DNA from 3 places in the Flavobacterium sp. 140616W15 genome. Region 3 is predicted to be linked to each of the others. Evidence: riboswitches for the same ligand, from Rfam matches in the RefSeq annotation. Region 3 holds a riboswitch; each other region holds the start of a gene.

Region 1 (2,336 bases), 1.7 Mb from region 3:
GTTAGCATCAGGTTTAAAATAAGTAATGGTATAATTATTTACTGTAGTATTTTTAAAATATTCACTTCCTGCAATCTCATACCATTCATCTGCATCAGGTTTTCCATTTTTATTTTTATCATAAGCTACTAGAATAATCCCAGGTTCGCAAGATCCTGAGCGCGCTTCATTGGCTTCACTTCCCCAAAAGGCATTCCCTAAAATTTTAAAATCTCTTCCATCCATATTCGGAATTGTATGATCAAAACCAAATACGACGTAACCTCCAAATCCACCTAGTGAAATCATGCTTGCTTTTGATCCAACAAGGGCTTTTTTGGCTGTATTAATCAGGTTTGCTTCTGTATTTCCGGGTGAATATTCTGGAATCTCGTTAGTAAACTGACCAACTGCAGGACGGAAATCGAATACATTTGAGATGTATTTGCTATAATTCACAGGTTCTTTTGTTACATTGATTGCAGAAGTATATGTATTTACAACTCCATTGGTTTCTACTTTCAAAGTCAAAGGATAGTTCTTTAAATAAGGGCTAATGAAATCCAACTGCGAACTCTGAGAAATTATAGAATCATTAATACTCCATGTAAGTTTTGAATGGCTAGGCAGATTCGGAACAATGTTAAGAACATTAAAGCGGTTCACAGTGTATGATCCTGTGAGTACTTCAGTAGGATTTATAATTTCCTGATTTTCATCTTTATCAGAATCACATGCTATAAAACCTAGCAATAGAATCGATAGAAAAGTCAATTTTAAAATTTTAGAAGGATTTTTTTCCATATTTAATTGTGATTTATTTGAATAAAAAAGCAAATAATTACAACGCTTATGGAAATACAGAGGAATGATGGTACTGCCCGCATTTAAGCACACAAAACCAGCATTGTCCTTAGCTTTATTCCACGAAAGCGTCAAACATTATATTATCTGGCAGGTCTTCTGACTTACTCCATTTTTGAAATCCTTCCCATTAAATAACAGTGGATATATTTTTCAAAAACTTCTATGTGGAGCATACAGCAGCGGGTCTGTTTCGGATTCTCACCGAATTCCCTATTAAGTGCTTTTTATGGCGCACCAGATTGCGGCAAATGTATAGAAAATATAAATAGAAACAATTTTAAGCAAAATTACCAAACTAGTATTCTCATGGCTTTTGAACGCATTAGATATAGTTAGATTGGGATTATTTCAGTAAAGCGTTTTTTAAATTGGAATAATTTATTTTTTTATGAATTTAGATATCAAAAAATAAAACAAAAGAGATTTGTGTTTGTGTAATCATAAAAATAGACCTGTGACTATTATTTGATTGAGTGTATACAAATAGAATGCTGAAAAGGACTAATATCTTTTTTATGCTATTGTTTTTGTTTAATTTACACATTTACAATTGCTTACCCTGTTACTAAAATCAAATCCAACAGTTATCATATGGGTACCCGAATTATGATTTTGAAGTTGATTCAGGCTAATATTAAATGAGTAAGCGGCATAAAATCTATTTTGTCTAAATCCCACTAGGGGCGCAATAGAGTTAGGTTTAAACGACTGATCGGCTAATAGTCTTGCGCTTATACCTGCCCAAATATAATTATTGCCAGTCATTTTTCGAATTTTAAGATTAAGATCAAGACTGGAACGTCCATCACTTTCGTACAATTGATACAAAATAGAAGGTTCGTATTCTATAGAAGTAAATTTATTTTTCAAAAGAAAACCAGTATATAAATAGTAATTTCTAATATTTGTAGGCTCTTTTAAAATCGTTGGCTTTATTGACTTATCTAAAATATTTGCAGCATTAAAACTGATAAAAAAATTTTCTAAACGATACAAAAAGCTTAAATCAAAGTTTGAATTATTCACATTATAAGATTGAACACTTGGATCTGATGTGATAATATCAGATGCATCAATATTGAAATTAGTAAATTTATAAGAGAGTCCGAATGAAAGAAACTGATTATTATATTCCGATAAAGTAATATGATGAGCATAAGTTATTTGACCTCCTTTTTGAGAAGTGTTTCTGTTTTTATCATTAAAGAATACAGCTCCAAGTCCTGAGCGATCTCCTATCCTGACATCAAAAGACAGGGACTGCGTTTGTGGAGCATCTTTTACACCTAACCACTGTGTTTCTCCAGTGAAGCGTATTTTATAAAAATCTCCAATTCCGGCATAGGCTCCGGCAATTACATATGGATTATCTGCTAAATATTGACTGGTTGGCGGGAGTTGTAATTCTTGCCCATAAACAGGAAGACCAATTATTATAAAAAGCAATATTATTTTTTTCATCTTTCTTATTTTATCTAAATAAAGTCATT
Region 2 (2,336 bases), 1.4 Mb from region 3:
CTTTAAACTGCCCTAGCCTAAAGGAACTAGCCAAAGAAAATAATGCTGTATAACGTTGCGGAAAAGAAAATTGAGTCTGTATGCCTTTTCTCGTAGCATTAAGTTTATTGTATTGAAAATCGGTAGATAACGAAACATCCCATGTGGGTAATATGTTGTACATATTTACAGCTGAGAAGTATATTTCCTGCTGATAATAACTATCGTCCGATTGTGCTCCTTCGGTTACTGTTTCGCCTAATATATTCGTAGTATCTCTGGCAACATAATGCGTATAATCATAAGCATATTTTGCCTTAGCCTGAAATTTGTATTTTTTCGAAAAATCTTTAATTAGTGAGGTTTGTGCGAAGAAATTTTTATCATATTGTCTAAAACCATCAGAAAACTTATTTTCGACAATTGCTCCTGGTGCTCCCCTATCCGAATCGTAATAATATACTTTAGCGTCCCAAGATCCATTCTTCATTTTTCCGTAAAGACCTGATTCAAATCGTAGTGCTTCTATATCACTATTATGTCTTGTGGCTGTGGTATCGTAGGCTACGGAACCGTCCTGATTGTTTCTTTTGTATCTAAATTTGTATTCACCATTAGATTTTATATATTCAGAACTCACGCTCATACTTACTTTGTCACTTAATTTTTGTTCCCATCTAAAAGACGGGTTGAAATAATTTATAGACATGGTTTTAAATCGAACCAATAGATTTGTTTTTTTTCCATTTTCAAAAACAGGCCGTTTGGTTCTTAAATAAATAGTAGAAGCCGCTGCAAAGTCTTTTGCTGACTGAAAAATTTCGCTTTTTTGACCGTTGTACATGGTAAGAGATTCCATGTCATCTAAGGAGTATTTACCCAAATCAGTGACTCCGTTTTGTGCATTTCCTAGTTGTATGCCGTCATAAAAAACACCTACGTGGTGTGTTCCCATATTACGGACATCTACAGTTTTAAGTCCTCCAAGTCCTCCATAATCTTTAATTTGAGTTCCTGCAAAATAGCGTAGTGCATCTGCAACATTATGACTAGCTAAGTTTTCTAGTAATTTTCCAGAAAGACTTTGCACAGGAATTACTTCTTGATAAGGCTTAGTTTTTAGAATTACTTCTTTTAATTTACGAATACTATCATTAGATGCTTGAGAGTAAAGCAAAAATGGAGTAAATAACGTTAAAACGAATAAAGGGACTTTGTTTTTATTATACATCACTAAATAAATTATAAAAACTTATCGGGGTATAATAATGCAGAAGCATAAGAAAAAAAGCCCATTATAGAATAATAGGGTGAATTTCTTGTTCTTCAACTTTGTTCCTCGAAAGTTTTAAACTATGTGATTTTGGCAGGTCTCCTGACTTATTCTATCCTTAAAACTGCCTTCCCATTTGCTTGAGCAAACAGTGACATTAGTAACGTTTAAAGACTTATATAGAACTTACAGTAGCGGGCCTGTTCAGGATTTACACCTGATTCCCTTTTAACTATTTTAACTTAAATTATAAGAAAAAATAGACCAAAATTTTAAGCAAAGATATAACTATACTTCATAAAAAATAATTGTTATTTAATAAAATTATAATTTTTGCAATAAAATCATCAAAAATAATGTCATATCTATAATTAGCTAAAACAATAAGCTTCTTGTGTTTCTTAATTCAAATAGTGAATGCATATATGGCATTATAAAGGGATAATATAAGGCTATAATCCCTCCTATTTTGCTGTTAAATTGTTACTAAGAATTGAAGTTATTTTATACTGTAATTAAAGTAAGATATTACACTACTTTGTCATAAAACACACATTACCTGTATCTTTGATTTGGAATTACCTATATTTTTAAGTATTTTTGCACTCTTTTTTTACCCAACAAGACATTATAATGCCAAACACAAACAAAGATTTAATCCGCTTTTTAGAAGCACAAAACCATCTGTATCTTACTGCTCTTTCTGAAATAAAAAAGGGCAAAAAGAAACCCACTGGATGTGGTTTATCTTCCCTCAAATTGCAGGATTAGGTACTAGCGATACTTCTAAATACTATGCTATTCTAGATTTAAATGAAGCGGCTGAATTTGTCGCGCATCCCATCCTAGGAAAACATCTTATCGAGATTTCTGAGTTAATACTAACTTTTAAAATGAAATCTGCTGAATCAATTCTAGGAGAATTAGAAGCTAGAAAATTGAGATCTTCGATGACGCTTTTTACTTTGGTAGAAAATAGTAATCCTATTTTTCAGGAAGTATTAGATACTTTCTTTTCAGGAGAACAAGACCCGCTTACTTTGTCCATTATTAATTCAATTATAGAGGCGTCTATTGAAACAAC
Region 3 (2,336 bases):
ATGGAGCTATTGGCGTTGTATTATTATTTTTATTGAAATTTCAATTACTTTCAGAACTAGTAACAACAGAAATAATTACAAACCAGAAATCAACATTCACAATTTTATTATTATTTATTGCAGGACATTCTATTAGTCGTTTGGTGGCTATAAGCATTGTATTTACTCATGAATATTCTCGTGAAGATGCTTCAAGCAAAAGTAAACCAATCGCTAAAAGTTTTAGCTGGAAAGAAGTTGTAGGCTCTTTCTTTTTTGGTTTATTACCTCTTTTAGTTCTTTCTTATTTTCAGTACCAAATACTGTTGGTCATACTCCCAGTCTTTCTTGCTCGTTATTTCTTAGCTCGTTATTTCCAAAAATGGATTGATGGTTATACAGGAGATTGCCTAGGTGCCACACAACAAGTTTGCGAAGTTATTTTTTACTTAAGTGTTATAGCAATATGGAAATTTATTTAGTTCGCCATACCGAAACTGTTTGCGAAAAAGGAATTTGTTACGGTCAAACCGATGTAGATATTGCTGAACCTTACGATTTGATTTTTGATAACATCGCAAAGCAATTGCCTGGTGATGCAATCTTATATTCTAGTCCATTGAAACGTTGTGCATTACTTGCTAAACATATCCAAAAAGAAACCAAAATTTCAAACTACCAAGAAGACAAACGCTTGATGGAAATGAATTTTGGCGATTGGGAAATGAAAAATTGGAATGAAATTGCTCAAGAAGATTTAAATCCGTGGATGGAAGATTTCGTAAATATTCGAGTTCCAAACGGAGAATCTTTTATTGATTTACATCAAAGGGTAACTCATTTTATAGAAAACGAAATACTTATCAAAAAACCATCAAAGGCAATTATAATTACACATGCTGGAGTTATTCGAAGCATTTTATGTCTTTTGAATTCACTTCCTTTAAAAGATGCTTTTCAAAACAAAGTCGATTTTGGACAGGTTATAAAAATTACAATATAAAACTATAAACGAAACCTTCGATTTACATTCTGGGTTAAAGTCTAAACAAAATTGATTTTTAAGCATTTTTAACTTTATATTTGTAGCCACATTAAGGTTGTGCCATATTTATTAGACACATTAAAAGGGAATCAAGTAATTGAAGTTTGAAATTATCAAAATCAACATTCGTAAATCTTGAGCTGTACCCGCAACTGTAAACTTAGTTCCGAAAGGAATGCTTGTTGTTAACTACAAAACCACTGTTTTAAAACGGGAAGGAAAACAACAAGACGTAAGCCAGGAGACCTGCCTTTGTTAACAAATATCGAACTCTCGGGAAAAAGAGTTTAGAAATTATGACATTACAAAAGTTATACATCTGTCTTTCACTCTTAGCTTGCCAATTTATTTTGGCACAAAATGATTCTATAACAAAATTAAAAGAAGTTATAGTTTCAGATACTAACCTCAAGAAATACTCAGACTCACAATCGGTTCAATTACTTAATGATTCTATTATTAATAAAAACCAAGCATCCTTAACATCTCTTTTAAATTATAACACTGTTATTTACTTTAAGGAAAATGGACTAGGAATGACTTCTGCACCTTCTTTTAGAGGAACGACAGGCGCCCAAACTGCAGTTATTTGGAACGGAATAAACATCAATTCTCAATTTTTAGGTCAAGCAGATTTTAATACAATTGGAACTAGAGATTTCAACTCTATTGCTGTAAAAGCCGGAGGAGGAAGTGTATTATATGGAAGTGGCGCAATAGGCGGAAGTATTCACTTAAATAATGACATACGTTTTAAAAAGGATTTTTCTAACCATTTGTTTCTCAGTGGAGGCAGTTATGATACTTATAGCACAAATTATCGTGCTAACGTTTCGTCCGACAAATACAGCATTCAAGTTAATATTTCCAGAAATAGTTCTGATAATGATTTTAAATACCCTGGAACTACTGATCAAAAAAACATTAATGGTGCATACTATAACACGAGTATGAATACAACATTTGGTTATAAAATAGACTCTAAAAACTCCTTGAAATTATATAGTCAGTTTTATGATGCAGAGCGTCATTTTTCTTTGACTTCTCCAAACGCTACCAAAACAAAATATAATGACTTTAACACTCGTAATCTTTTAGAATGGGAGAATACATTTAATCGGTTTACTTCTAAATTAAGGATGGCACATATTGGAGAATCTTATAAATATTTCCCAAGTATTACCTCCGATTTTTATACTTATGGAAAAGTTGAAACTTCTATTATAAAATATGATTTAGCTTTTGATGTAAATGACAAGATTAAACTGAATTCTATCATTGATTATAATCGTAATAAAGGATATGGCTCTAG

What was found. Region 3 has a riboswitch for cobalamin ahead of EAG11_RS13110 (TonB-dependent siderophore receptor). Riboswitches for the same ligand answer to the same signal wherever they lie in the genome.
Region 1: linked by a shared signal. The riboswitch ahead of EAG11_RS05945 (cell surface protein) and the one ahead of EAG11_RS13110 (TonB-dependent siderophore receptor) in region 3 are both predicted to bind cobalamin.
Region 2: linked by a shared signal. The riboswitch ahead of EAG11_RS06990 (TonB-dependent receptor) and the one ahead of EAG11_RS13110 (TonB-dependent siderophore receptor) in region 3 are both predicted to bind cobalamin.

Annotation. Positions count from the first base shown of each region.
Region 1 is NZ_CP033068.1:1,370,293-1,372,628, forward strand. Features, by position in the region: gene EAG11_RS05945 (cell surface protein) at 1-783, opposite strand, end outside; cobalamin riboswitch at 915-1,100, opposite strand; gene EAG11_RS05950 (type IX secretion system membrane protein PorP/SprF) at 1,378-2,307, opposite strand; gene EAG11_RS05955 (T9SS type B sorting domain-containing protein) at 2,318-2,336, opposite strand, start outside.
Region 2 is NZ_CP033068.1:1,635,045-1,637,380, forward strand. Features, by position in the region: gene EAG11_RS06990 (TonB-dependent receptor) at 1-1,210, opposite strand, end outside; cobalamin riboswitch at 1,327-1,536, opposite strand; gene EAG11_RS06995 (DUF1810 domain-containing protein) at 1,990-2,336, shown strand, end outside.
Region 3 is NZ_CP033068.1:3,041,177-3,043,512, forward strand. Features, by position in the region: gene EAG11_RS13100 (adenosylcobinamide-GDP ribazoletransferase) at 1-461, shown strand, start outside; gene cobC (alpha-ribazole phosphatase) at 446-982, shown strand; cobalamin riboswitch at 1,060-1,293, shown strand; gene EAG11_RS13110 (TonB-dependent siderophore receptor) at 1,321-2,336, shown strand, end outside.